Regions from separate parts of the Streptomyces sp. NPDC058291 genome, predicted to be linked through region 1. Evidence: predicted binding sites of a transcription regulator. Region 1 holds the regulator's gene; each other region holds the start of a gene.

What was found. The regulator HrcA, encoded in region 1, represses chaperone genes, less so after heat shock. The targets are predictions, from matches to a motif close to TTNGCACTCNGNNNNNCNGAGTGCNAA.
Region 2: the regulator HrcA is predicted to act here: its motif matches at 2,201-2,227, upstream of groES (co-chaperone GroES).
Region 3: the regulator HrcA is predicted to act here: its motif matches at 1,837-1,863, upstream of groL (chaperonin GroEL).

Annotation. Positions count from the first base shown of each region.
Region 1 is NZ_JBHVYK010000004.1:144,684-148,734, forward strand. Features, by position in the region: gene ACFVYK_RS03635 (DUF3097 domain-containing protein) at 1-592, opposite strand, end outside; gene ACFVYK_RS03640 (MBL fold metallo-hydrolase) at 635-1,360, opposite strand; gene hrcA (heat-inducible transcriptional repressor HrcA) at 1,521-2,537, shown strand; gene dnaJ (molecular chaperone DnaJ) at 2,538-3,671, shown strand; gene ACFVYK_RS03655 (nitronate monooxygenase) at 3,759-4,051, shown strand, end outside.
Region 2 is NZ_JBHVYK010000010.1:12,404-16,454, forward strand. Features, by position in the region: gene groL (chaperonin GroEL) at 8-1,633, opposite strand; gene groES (co-chaperone GroES) at 1,746-2,054, opposite strand; gene ACFVYK_RS07250 (polysaccharide deacetylase family protein) at 2,269-3,051, opposite strand; gene ACFVYK_RS07255 (polysaccharide deacetylase family protein) at 3,198-4,051, opposite strand, start outside.
Region 3 is NZ_JBHVYK010000056.1:10,743-14,793, reverse strand. Features, by position in the region: gene groL (chaperonin GroEL) at 88-1,710, opposite strand; gene ACFVYK_RS25340 (cold-shock protein) at 2,092-2,298, opposite strand; gene ACFVYK_RS25335 (MoaD/ThiS family protein) at 2,749-3,024, opposite strand; gene thrC (threonine synthase) at 3,021-4,051, opposite strand, start outside.

The DNA of each region.
Region 1 (4,051 bases):
CCGAGCGGGCGATGCGCCACTCCTTGGTGCCGGGCACGAGGTGGTCCACCAGGACCCCGAGCCGCGCGTCCGGCCCCGGGGCGAACTCCGCGACGATGGACGGCAGGTCGTCGACGCCCCCCAGGTACTCCACGACGACGCCCTCGACGCGCAGGTCGTCGCCCCACACCTTCTCGACCAGCTCGGCGTCGTGCCGGCCCTCCACGTAGATGCGTCCGGCGCGGGCGACACGGGCGCGGGCGCCGGGGACGGCGACCGAGCCGGAGGCGGTGCGGGAGGGACGCGCCGGTCCCGAGGCCGGTCTGACGAGCGTGACCGTCCGGCCCTCCAGCAGGAAGCCCCCCGGTTCCAGCGGGAACACCCGGTGCTTGCCGAAGCGGTCCTCCAGGGTCACCGTGCCCGCCTCGCAGCGGATCACCGCGCCGCAGAACCCGGTGCCGGGCTCCTCCACCACCAGGCCCGGGTCCGCCGGGACCTCCGGGACGGGCTTCGGCTTCTTCCAGGGCGGGGTCAGGTCGGCGGAATACCTGCGCGGGCGCGGGCCCGAGGGGCCCTCGCTGGAAGGGCGGTGGCGGGAGACGGGTGGGCGCATTCGGATGACGATAGGAGAAGTCGCGGGGCGGCGGGAACACGGTCAGCGCGACACGCCGAAACGGGCCGCCAGCGCGTCGCGTTGCGCCCGCACGAACGCGGCGTCCACCGCCGCACCGTGGCCGGGCACGTACACCGCGTCCTCGCCGCCGAGGTCCAGCAGACGGTCGAGGGCGGCGGGCCAGCGGGCGGGGACGGCGTCGGGGCCGGCCTGCGGCTCGCCGGACTCCTCGACGAGGTCGCCGCAGAACACCACCTCCGGCGAGCCGGGGGCGCCGGGGACCAGCACCGCGAGGTCATGGGCGGTGTGGGCGGGGCCGACGTTGGCCAGCAGGACCTGACGGCCGTCGCCCAGGTCCAGGGTCCACTCGCCGCAGACCGGATGGCGGGGGCGGACGAGCGTGTCCACGGCCGCCGTCGCCGCCGTCTCGTCGAGGCCGTTGCGCACCGCGTCCGCCCGCAGCTCCTCGCCCGGCACCGCGTCCGAGCCCACCGCCCCGAAGACCTCCGCCCCCGCGAACGCCGCCGCACCGAACACATGGTCGAAATGGGGGTGGGTGAGCGCGAGATGAGTCACACGCGCGCCGGTCAGTTCCTCGGCCTGCGTCCGCAGCCGCGCCCCCTCGGCCAGGCTGGATCCCGCGTCGACCATCAGCACCGCGCCCGCCCCGACGACCAGTCCCGCCGTGCAGTCCCAGCCCGGCAGCCGCACCCGTCCGACCCCCGCCGCCAGCCGCTCCCATCCGAGCTCTTCCCAAGTCACCGTCATACCGCGACGCTAGCTGGACAACGGTCCAGGAGAGGCCGTCCTTGCCCTGGGTGTACCCCACAGCCGTACACTGGGCCGGGGAACGCTGGCACTCGGGTAGGAAGAGTGCCAGGCGAGACGCCCAGGGGACTGGGGGACGAGATCTTGGAGGTGCGCGCGGATGCTGAGTGAACGCAGGCTCCAGGTGCTGCGCGCCATCGTCCAGGACTACGTCGGCACCGAGGAGCCCGTGGGGTCGAAGGCGCTCACCGAGCGTCACAACCTCGGCGTGTCCCCGGCGACGGTCCGCAACGACATGGCCGCCCTGGAGGACGAGGGGTACATCGCCCAGCCGCACACCAGCGCCGGGCGCATCCCCACGGACAAGGGCTACCGGCTGTTCGTCGACAAGCTGGCCGGCGTCAAGCCCATGACCGGCCCGGAGCGGCGGGCCATCCAGAACTTCCTCGACGGCGCCGTCGACCTCGACGACGTCGTGGCCCGCACGGTACGGCTGCTCGCGCAGCTCACCCGGCAGGTCGCCGTGGTGCAGTACCCGTCCCTGACCCGTTCGACCGTGCGGCACGTGGAGCTTCTCTCGCTCGCGCCCGCGCGCCTGATGCTCGTGCTGATCACGGACACCGGGCGGGTCGAGCAGCGGATGGTGGACTGCCCGGCGCCCTTCGGGGAGTCCTCGGTGGCGGATCTGCGCGCGCGGCTCAACAGCCGGGTCGCGAGCCGCCGGTTCGCCGACGTGCCGCGTCTGGTGGAGGATCTGCCGGACGCCTTCGAGGCCGAGGACCGCGGCACGGTCACGACGGTGCTCTCCACCCTGCTGGAGACGCTCGTCGAGGAGAACGAGGAGCGGTTGATGATCGGCGGCACCGCCAATCTCACTCGCTTCGGACATGACTTTCCCCTCACCATCCGGCCCGTCCTGGAGGCCTTGGAGGAGCAGGTCGTGCTCCTCAAGCTCCTTGGCGAGGCGGGGGATTCGGGCATGACCGTACGCATCGGTCACGAGATCGCCCACGAGGGGCTCAACTCCACTTCTGTGGTGTCGGTCGGCTACGGTTCGGGCAGCGAGGCAGTCGCCAAACTGGGCGTGGTCGGACCGACCCGCATGGATTACCCGGGAACGATGGGAGCGGTACGAGCGGTGGCACGGTACGTCGGACAGATCCTGGCGGAGTCGTAAGTGGCCACGGACTACTACGCCGTTCTCGGCGTGCGCCGCGATGCGTCGCAGGAAGAGATCAAGAAGGCCTTCCGGCGGCTCGCGCGCGAGCTGCACCCGGACGTCAACCCGGATCCGAAGACCCAGGAGCGGTTCAAGGAGATCAACGCCGCTTACGAGGTGTTGTCGGACCCGCAGAAGAAGCAGGTCTACGACCTCGGCGGCGATCCGCTGTCCCAGTCGGGCGGCGGCGCCGGCGGCTTCGGGGCCGGCGGCTTCGGGAACTTCTCGGACATCATGGACGCGTTCTTCGGGACGGCGTCGCAGCGCGGGCCGCGTTCGCGCACCCGGCGCGGCCAGGACGCGATGATCCGGCTGGAGATCGACCTCGAAGAGGCCGCCTTCGGCACCACCAAGGACATCCAGGTCGACACGGCCGTCGTCTGCACCACCTGCAGCGGCGAGGGCGCGGCGCCGGGGACCACGGCCCAGACGTGTGACATGTGCCGCGGCCGCGGCGAGGTGTCGCAGGTGACGCGGTCCTTCCTCGGCCAGGTCATGACCTCGCGGCCGTGCCCGCAGTGCCAGGGCTTCGGCACCGTCGTCCCGACCCCGTGCCCCGAGTGCGCGGGCGACGGCCGGGTGCGCTCGCGGCGCACGCTGACGGTGAAGATCCCGGCCGGCGTCGACAACGGCACCCGCATCCAGCTGGCGGGCGAGGGCGAGGTCGGCCCCGGCGGCGGCCCGGCCGGCGACCTGTACGTGGAGATCCACGAGCTGCCGCACGCGCAGTTCCAGCGCCGCGGCGACGACCTGCACTGCACGGTGACCCTCCCGATGACGGCGGCGTCCCTCGGCACGAAGGTGCCGCTGGAGACGCTGGACGGTCTGGAGGAGGTCGACATCCGGCCCGGCACCCAGTCCGGCCAGTCGATCCCGCTGCACAGCCGGGGCGTCACGCATCTGCGGGGCGGCGGCCGGGGCGACCTCATCGTGCACGTCGAGGTGCAGACGCCGACGAAGCTGGACCCAGAGCAGGAACGGCTGCTGCGCGAGCTGTCCAAGCTGCGGGGCGAGGAGCGGCCCACGGGCCAGTTCCAGCCCGGCCAGCAGGGACTGTTCTCACGGCTGAAGGACGCGTTCAACGGGCGCTGAGCGGAGCCGGGGCCGCCCCCGGTTCGCGCGCGGGCAGGGCGGAAGGGCCGATTCGGACTTGTTCGGAGGACGTGACAACATGCCGTCATGTCCTCCGCGCTGACCGATCTCTTCCCGCACCCGATCGTGCAGGCCCCCATGGCGGGCGGCGTCTCCCTCCCGCGGCTCGCCGCCGCCGTGGCCGAGGCCGGCGGGCTCGGTTTCCTCGCGGCCGGGTACAAGACGGCCGACGGCCTGTACCAGGAGATCAAGCAGCTGCGGAGCCTCACGACCCGTCCCTTCGGCGTGAACCTGTTCCTGCCGCAGCCGGACCACTCCGGCGCGGGCGCCGGCATCGCCGGAGCGGCCGGCGCCACGCCGCCCGCCGCGGGCGCCGTGGA
Region 2 (4,051 bases), on a different contig from region 1:
ACCTGGGTCAGTGGGAGTGCCCGTGGGAGTGGCCGCCGGCGGCCGGCTCCTCCTCTTCCTTCTTCTCGACGACGAGGGTCTCGGTCGTCAGGAGGAGGGAGGCGATGGAGGCGGCGTTCTCCAGGGCGGAGCGGGTGACCTTGACCGGGTCGATGACGCCGGCCTTGACCAGGTCGCCGTACTCGCCGGTGGCGGCGTTGAAGCCCTGGCCCTTGTCGAGCTCGGCCACCTTGGCGGTGATGACGTAGCCCTCGAGGCCCGCGTTCTCGGCGATCCAGCGCAGCGGCTCGACGACGGCGCGGCGCACGACGGCGACGCCGGTGGCCTCGTCGCCGGTCTTGCCCAGGCCGCCCTCCAGCACCTTGGCGGCGTGGACCAGAGCGGAACCGCCACCGGAGACGATGCCCTCCTCGACCGCGGCGCGGGTCGCGGAGATGGCGTCCTCCAGACGGTGCTTCTTCTCCTTCAGCTCCACCTCGGTGGCGGCGCCGACCTTGATCACGCACACGCCGCCGGCCAGCTTCGCGAGGCGCTCCTGGAGCTTCTCGCGGTCCCAGTCGGAGTCGGTGTTCTCGATCTCGGCCTTGATCTGGGCGATGCGGCCCACGACGTCACCGGAGTTGCCGCCGCCGTCGACGATGGTGGTGTCGTCCTTGGTGACGGTGACGCGGCGGGCGGAGCCGAGCACGTCGATGCCGACCTGGTCGAGCTTGAGGCCGACCTCCTCGGAGATGACGGTGGCGCCGGTGAGGACGGCCATGTCCTGCAGCATCGCCTTGCGGCGGTCGCCGAAGCCCGGGGCCTTGACCGCGACCGCGTTGAAGGTGCCGCGGATCTTGTTGACGACGAGGGTGGAGAGCGCCTCGCCCTCCAGGTCCTCGGCGATGATCAGCAGCGGCTTGGAGGAGTTGGTCTGGATGACCTTCTCCAGCAGCGGCAGCAGGTCAGCGATCGAGGAGATCTTGCCCTGGTTGATGAGGATGTAGGGGTCCTCCAGGACGGCCTCCATGCGCTCCTGGTCCGTCACGAAGTACGGCGACAGGTAGCCCTTGTCGAAGGCCATGCCCTCGGTGAAGTCCAGCTCCAGACCGAAGGTGTTGGACTCCTCGACGGTGATGACACCGTCCTTGCCGACCTTGTCCATCGCCTCGGCGATGAGCTCGCCGACCTGCTGGTCCTGGGCGGACAGCGCGGCGACGGCCGCGATGTCGGACTTCTCGTCGATGGGGCGGGCGGTGGCCAGCAGCTCCTCGGAGACGGCCTTGACGGCGGCGTCGATGCCCTTCTTCAGGGCGGCCGGAGAGGCGCCGGCGGCTACGTTCTTGAGGCCCTCGCGCACGAGCGCCTGCGCGAGCACGGTGGCGGTGGTCGTACCGTCGCCCGCGATGTCGTTGGTCTTGGTCGCCACCTCCTTCACGAGCTGGGCGCCGAGGTTCTCGTACGGGTCCTCGAGCTCCACCTCACGGGCGATGGTGACGCCGTCGTTGGTGATGGTCGGGGCACCGAACTTCTTGTCGATGACGACGTTGCGGCCCTTGGGGCCGATCGTCACCTTGACGGTGTCGGCAAGCTTGTTGACGCCGCGCTCAAGGGCGCGACGGGCGTCCTCGTCGAACTTCAGGATCTTCGCCATGGGAGCGGTTCAGCCCTCTCGGAAAGCGTGGGAGAAACGAACTGCGCCCCCAGCGCCCGGCTGCACAAAGTAGCGGGGGCCAGGGGCGCAGTTCACTGCAAAACTGGGTGAATTACTTCTCGATGATCGCGAGCACGTCGCGAGCCGAGAGGACGAGGAACTCCTCGCCGTTGTACTTCACCTCGGTGCCGCCGTACTTGCTGTACAGGACGACATCGCCGACCTTGACGTCGAGCGGCAGGCGCTCGCCGTTCTCGAAGCGGCCCGGGCCCACGGCGAGGACGGCGCCCTCCTGGGGCTTCTCCTTCGCGGTGTCCGGGATGACCAGGCCAGAGGCGGTGGTCTGCTCGGCGTCGAGCGGCTGGACCACAATGCGGTCCTCGAGCGGCTTGATGGCAACCTTGGAGCTGGTGGTCGTCACGATCCGACCTCCCCCTTCGGAGATCTCACGGGGTTAACTGTCTGAGGTGGCGACCAGGTGGATCCGTCGTCGCGGGTGCCGGACCTGCCCGTCGCTGTGTTGGCACTCTCCAGTGGTGAGTGCCAGAGCTGAGACTATGACCGCGGTTAGCACTCGGTCAAGCGGAGTGCCAATGCGCGCGGCGCGTCGGCCACATTTTCCGCCGGGGGCGCCCTCAGACGTAGTCCTCCAGGCGGCCCACCGTCAGGCCCTGCCGCTGCAGCCCGCGCAGCAGACGTGCCGTGCGCTCGCGCAGGGCCGAGCCCGTCGGCTCGTCCGGGGCCACGGCGACGATGTCGCCGGGGCTGAGGCGGTGCGGGCCGTACGGGTAGGCGAGCTGGGTGGGGCCCATGGCGGCGCGCCAGCGGACGAGGGCGGTGATGCCGCAGTCGGCGGCGGCGCGCCGGGTGGTGGCGTCGTAGGCGCCGTAGGGCGGACGGAAGAGGCGGGGGCGCAGGCCGAACCGGGATCGGAGCTTGTCCTGCTGGCCGCAGATCTCGGCGCGCTGGCCGGCGTAGGGCAGACCGCGCAGGACCGGGTGGTCCAGGGTGTGGTTCTGGATGCTCGCGCCGACCGACTGCAGCCGGGCGAACTGCGCGTAGCCCGGGCCGACCACGCTGTCGGTGAGGAACATGCTGACCGGCAGGCGCAGTTCGCGGACCATGTCGACGAAGCGCGGGTCGCGTTCCGCCCCGTCGTCGTAGGTGAGGAAGACGACCCTGTCGGTGGTCGGGACGTGGTCGAGGACCGGCGGGAGACCCGTTCCCGGGCTGCCCGGCAGGACGCGGGCGGGATGGGTCGGCGCGGGGGCCGGCGGGGCCGTCAGCCCCCAGCGGAGGTAGGGGGCGGGGGCGGGCTCGTGGACCCGCGCGGCCGCCTTCCGGCCCAGGCGTTCGATCGGGTCGACGGACTGGGCGCAACCGGTCAGGGCCGCCAGGATCAGCAGGACGGCCGTCAGTCCGCGTGTCCCCGGTCCCCACGCCCGCGGTCCCCCGGTCCCCGGTCCCCACGCCTGCGGTCCCTCCGCCCACGGTCCCCCGGTCCCCGGTCCCCACGCCCGCGGTCCCTCCGCCCACGGTCCCCCGGTCCCCGGTCCCCACGCCCTCACAGGTAGTCCTCCAGCCGGGCCACCGCGTAGCCCTTCGCCGTGACCTTGTCCAGGAAGCGGCGCACCATGTCGGGCATCGTGCCCTTCCACTCGCTCCGGCCGCGGAAATGGGTCAGGACGATGTCGCCGGGGTGGAGGTCCCGGTCCGTCTCCCGGTACTCCCAGTGGTCGACGAACACCTCCTCGTCCCAGAGCGGGGCGTAGCGCACGCCGCACGTCTTCGCGGCGCGCAGGGTGTTTTGGTCGTAGTTGCCGAACGGGGGCCGGAAGAGGGCCGGACGGTGGCCGTAGTGCTCGCGGAGCACCTCCTGCATGCCGCAGATCTCGCGCTTCTGCCGGGCGTAGGAGAGGGCGGGCAGGTAGGGGTGGTGGAGGGTGTGGTTGTTCAGGGTCACCCCCAGGTCCCGCATCTTCTTGAAGTAGCCGTAGTCGTCCTTGATCAGGAAGTCGCTGAGGAAGGCGGTGTACGGGATCTTCAGCTCGCTCATCATGCGCAGGAACGCCGGGTCCTTCTCGGCGCCGTCGTCCACGGTGAGGAAGACGACCCTGTCCTCGGTCGGGATCGTCGTGAAGACCGGCGGCAGGCCGAGTTCCTCGTGGTCGTCGACCTCGAAGCCCTTACGGGTGGTGATCTCCGGCTTGTGCGCGGGCGGCGCCGGGGGCGTCAGCGGGACCTTCCCCAGACCCCAGCGCCGCGCCGTGGCGACCCGGGCCCGCTGGGCGGCGCGCAGCCGGTCGGCGTACGCGTGCAGGGCGCGGGCGGGCGGCGCTTCCGGGAGCGCGGCCTTCTCGGGCTGCTGGCCCGGGGCGGGGCGGATCGACCCGCGGGCGCCGCCGCCCGCGCAGCCCG
Region 3 (4,051 bases), on a different contig from region 1:
CACCCCGGGAACGCCCGAGGGCGGCACCCCCCGTTTCCGGGAAGTGCCGCCCTCGGTCGAAGGACAGGCGATCAACCGTGAGGTCGATCAGAAGTCCATGTCACCGCCCGGCATGCCGCCGCCGGCGGGCGCGGACGCCTTCTCCGGCTTGTCGGCGATGACGGCCTCGGTGGTCAGGAACAGCGCGGCGATGGAGGCGGCGTTCTGCAGGGCAGAGCGCGTCACCTTCGCCGGGTCGATGATGCCCTCGGCGATCATGTCGACGTACTCACCGGTCGCGGCGTTGAGGCCGTGGCCGATGGGAAGGTTGCGGACCTTCTCCACGACGACGCCACCCTCGAGACCGCCGTTGACGGCGATCTGCTTGAGCGGGGCCTCCAGTGCGATGCGCACGGCGTTGGCGCCGGTCGCCTCGTCACCCTCGAGCTCCAGCTTCTCGAAGACGGCGGAAGCCTGGATGAGCGCCACGCCACCACCGGCGACGATGCCCTCCTCGACGGCGGCCTTCGCGTTGCGGACGGCGTCCTCGATGCGGTGCTTGCGCTCCTTGAGCTCCACCTCGGTGGCGGCGCCGGCCTTGATGACCGCGACACCGCCGGCGAGCTTCGCCAGGCGCTCCTGCAGCTTCTCGCGGTCGTAGTCCGAGTCGCTGTTCTCGATCTCGGCGCGGATCTGGTTGACCCGGCCGGCGACCTGGTCCGAGGAACCGGCGCCGTCGACGATGGTGGTCTCGTCCTTGGTGATGACGACCTTGCGGGCCTTGCCGAGCAGGTCGATGGTCGTGTTCTCGAGCTTGAGACCGACCTCCTCGGAGATGACCTCGCCACCGGTGAGGATGGCGATGTCGTTCAGCATCGCCTTGCGGCGGTCGCCGAAGCCGGGGGCCTTGACCGCGACGGACTTGAAGGTGCCGCGGATCTTGTTGACGACCAGGGTCGACAGGGCCTCGCCCTCGACGTCCTCGGCGATGATCAGCAGCGGCTTGCCCGACTGCATGACCTTCTCGAGGAGCGGGAGCAGGTCCTTGACGTTCGCGATCTTGGAGTTCGCGATGAGGATGTACGGGTCGTCGAGGACGGCCTCCATACGCTCCATGTCGGTGGCGAAGTACGCCGAGATGTAGCCCTTGTCGAAGCGCATGCCCTCGGTGAGCTCGAGCTCCAGACCGAAGGTCTGGGACTCCTCGACCGTGATGACGCCTTCCTTGCCGACCTTGTCCATGGCCTCGGCGATGAGCTCGCCGATCTGGGTGTCGGCGGCGGAGATGGAGGCCGTGGAAGCGATCTGCTCCTTGGTCTCGACATCCTTCGCCTGCTCCAGCAGGGCGCCGGAGACGGCCTCGACGGCCTTCTCGATGCCACGCTTGAGGGCCATCGGGTTGGCGCCGGCGGCGACGTTGCGCAGGCCTTCCTTGACCAGGGCCTGGGCCAGGACAGTCGCGGTCGTCGTGCCGTCACCGGCTACGTCGTCCGTCTTCTTCGCGACTTCCTTGACCAGCTCGGCGCCGATCTTCTCGTACGGGTCCTCGAGCTCGATCTCCTTGGCGATGGAGACACCATCGTTGGTGATCGTGGGGGCGCCCCACTTCTTCTCGAGGACGACGTTGCGGCCCTTGGGGCCGAGCGTCACCTTCACGGCGTCCGCGAGCTGGTTCATGCCGCGCTCGAGGCCGCGCCGTGCCTCCTCGTCGAACGCGATGATCTTGGCCATGTGAAGTGGTCCTCCCGGACTGGGGTGGATTGCTCCGGACCGCGCTGGCGCCCGCGACGGACGGCTCGCCGGCCTCGTGGTTCCTTGCCCCACCTGGCCTGCGGGCCTCACCGACCCGGTCCTTCGTTGTCACTCTCACCTTCAGAGTGCTAACGCCAATGATTAGCACTCGACCCCTGAGAGTGCAAGCGCCTCCCCGAGAACGACGCCCTTCCGGACCCCTCGCGCGCCCCCTTCCGGACACGCCCGCCGACCAGCCGCGGGCGTGCCCGGCCGCGGGCACGTGCGCGTGCGCGGGCGCACCGAAGGGCTCGCACCCCGAGGAGGTGCGAGCCCTTCGACAGATGTACAGAAGAACGACGCTGTCAGTCGGCGCGTGCTTCAGCCGGTCGCGAGTCGGACCATGTCCGCCTGCGGCCCCTTCTGGCCCTGCGAGATCTCGAAATCGACCCGCTGACCCTCTTCCAGGGTGCGGTAGCCGTCCATCTGAATCGCGCTGTAGTGGACGAAAACATCCGCACCACCGTCGACCGCGATGAAGCCGTACCCCTTCTCCGCGTTGAACCACTTGACGGTGCCCTGAGCCATGCCTAACTCCCCTATTACTGGCCCTTGCACAGATCCACACTTCGCGGATCCGGGTCATACCTCACCCCCCATTGGTTGGGGGCGTGCGCCGGAACGCGTCGACCGCGGCCGAATGTATCTGTCCAACTGCCCTCTGCAACAGGTCAGTCGGACGAGAATTCTGGACGCAAGGGATCCGGAATGTGGCGAGAATTCACCTGAATTCAGGGCAAGTCGGGCCCTGTAAAAGCCGCAAAAGCCACAGAAGGAGCACGCACTTTGGCTGCTTCTTGTCGGGCCGGGGCAGAAATCAAAGGCTCCGGATCCGATGATCCGGACCGGGTTCCCCAACTGTATCGCGCTCAACCACATCGAATTGCCCCCTCCGCTTCTATCGCGGAGAGGGCAATTCGATGAACACTCGGTAATCGCTGTTACCGACGGTTACTACCGGCGGGTACGGAACAGCGGTCAGCCACCGGCCACGGCGGGGATGATCGAGACGCCGGCGCCGTCGGGCGTCGCCGTCTCCAGACCCTGCTCGAAGCGCACGTCGTCGTCGTTCACGTACACGTTGACGAACCGGCGCAGCTTGCCCTGGTCGTCCAGGACGCGCGCGGCGATGCCGGTGTGGTTCTTCTCCAGATCGGAGATGACCTCGCCCAGGGTCGTCCCCTCGGCGGCGACCTCGGCCTTGCCGCCCGTGTAGGTGCGCAGGATGGTCGGGATGCGGACGTTGACGCTCATGCGAGGCCAGCCTCTCGGAAAGAGTCCAGGGTCGGGCGGATGGTCGCGGTCAGGCCGGTGCCGGCCACCGCGTCCAGGGTCTTCAGGCCGTCGCCCGTGTTGAGGACGACGGTCGTCTTCGTGGGGTCGAGGAGACCGTTCTCGATCAGCTTGCGCGTCACGCCCACCGTCACCCCGCCGGCGGTCTCCGCGAAGATGCCCTCGGTCCGCGCCAGGAGCTTGATCGCGTCGACGACCTGCTCGTCGTTCACGTCCTCCACCGCGCCGCCGGTGCGCCGGGCGATGTCGAGGACGTAGGGGCCGTCCGCCGGGTTGCCGATGGCCAGCGACTTGGCGATGGTGTTCGGCTTCTGGGGGCGCACCACGTCGTGCCCGGCCTTGTAGGCCACCGACACCGGGGAGCAGCCCTCCGCCTGCGCGCCGAAGATCTTGTACGGCTTGTCCTCGACGAGCCCGAGCTTGATCAGCTCCTGCAGCCCCTTGTCGATCTTCGTGAGCTGCGAGCCGGAGGCGATCGGCACGACGAGCTGGTCGGGCAGGCGCCAGCCGAGCTGCTCGCAGATCTCGTAGGCCAGCGTCTTGGACCCCTCGGCGTAGTACGGCCGCAGGTTGACGTTGACGAAGCCCCAGCCCTCGCCCGCCGCATCGCCGATGAGCTCGGAGCAGAAGCGGTTGACGTCGTCGTAGTTGCCCTCGATGCCGACGAGTTCGCCGCCGTAGATCGCGGCCATGACGACCTTGCCCTGCTCCAGGTCGTGCGGGATGAACACGCAGGACCGGAACCCGGCCCGGGCGGCCGCCGCGCCCACCGCGCCGGCCAGGTTGCCGGTGGAGGAGCAGGACAGCGTGGTGAAGCCGAACGCGCGGGCGGCCTCGATGGCCTGGGCGACCACGCGGTCCTTGAAGGAGTGCGTCGGGTTGCCGGAGTCGTCCTTGACGAACAGCTTCCCGGCGTCGACGCCCAGCTCGCGGGCGAGGTTGTCGGCCTGCACGAGCTTGGTCCAGCCGGGGTTGATGTTCGGCTTGT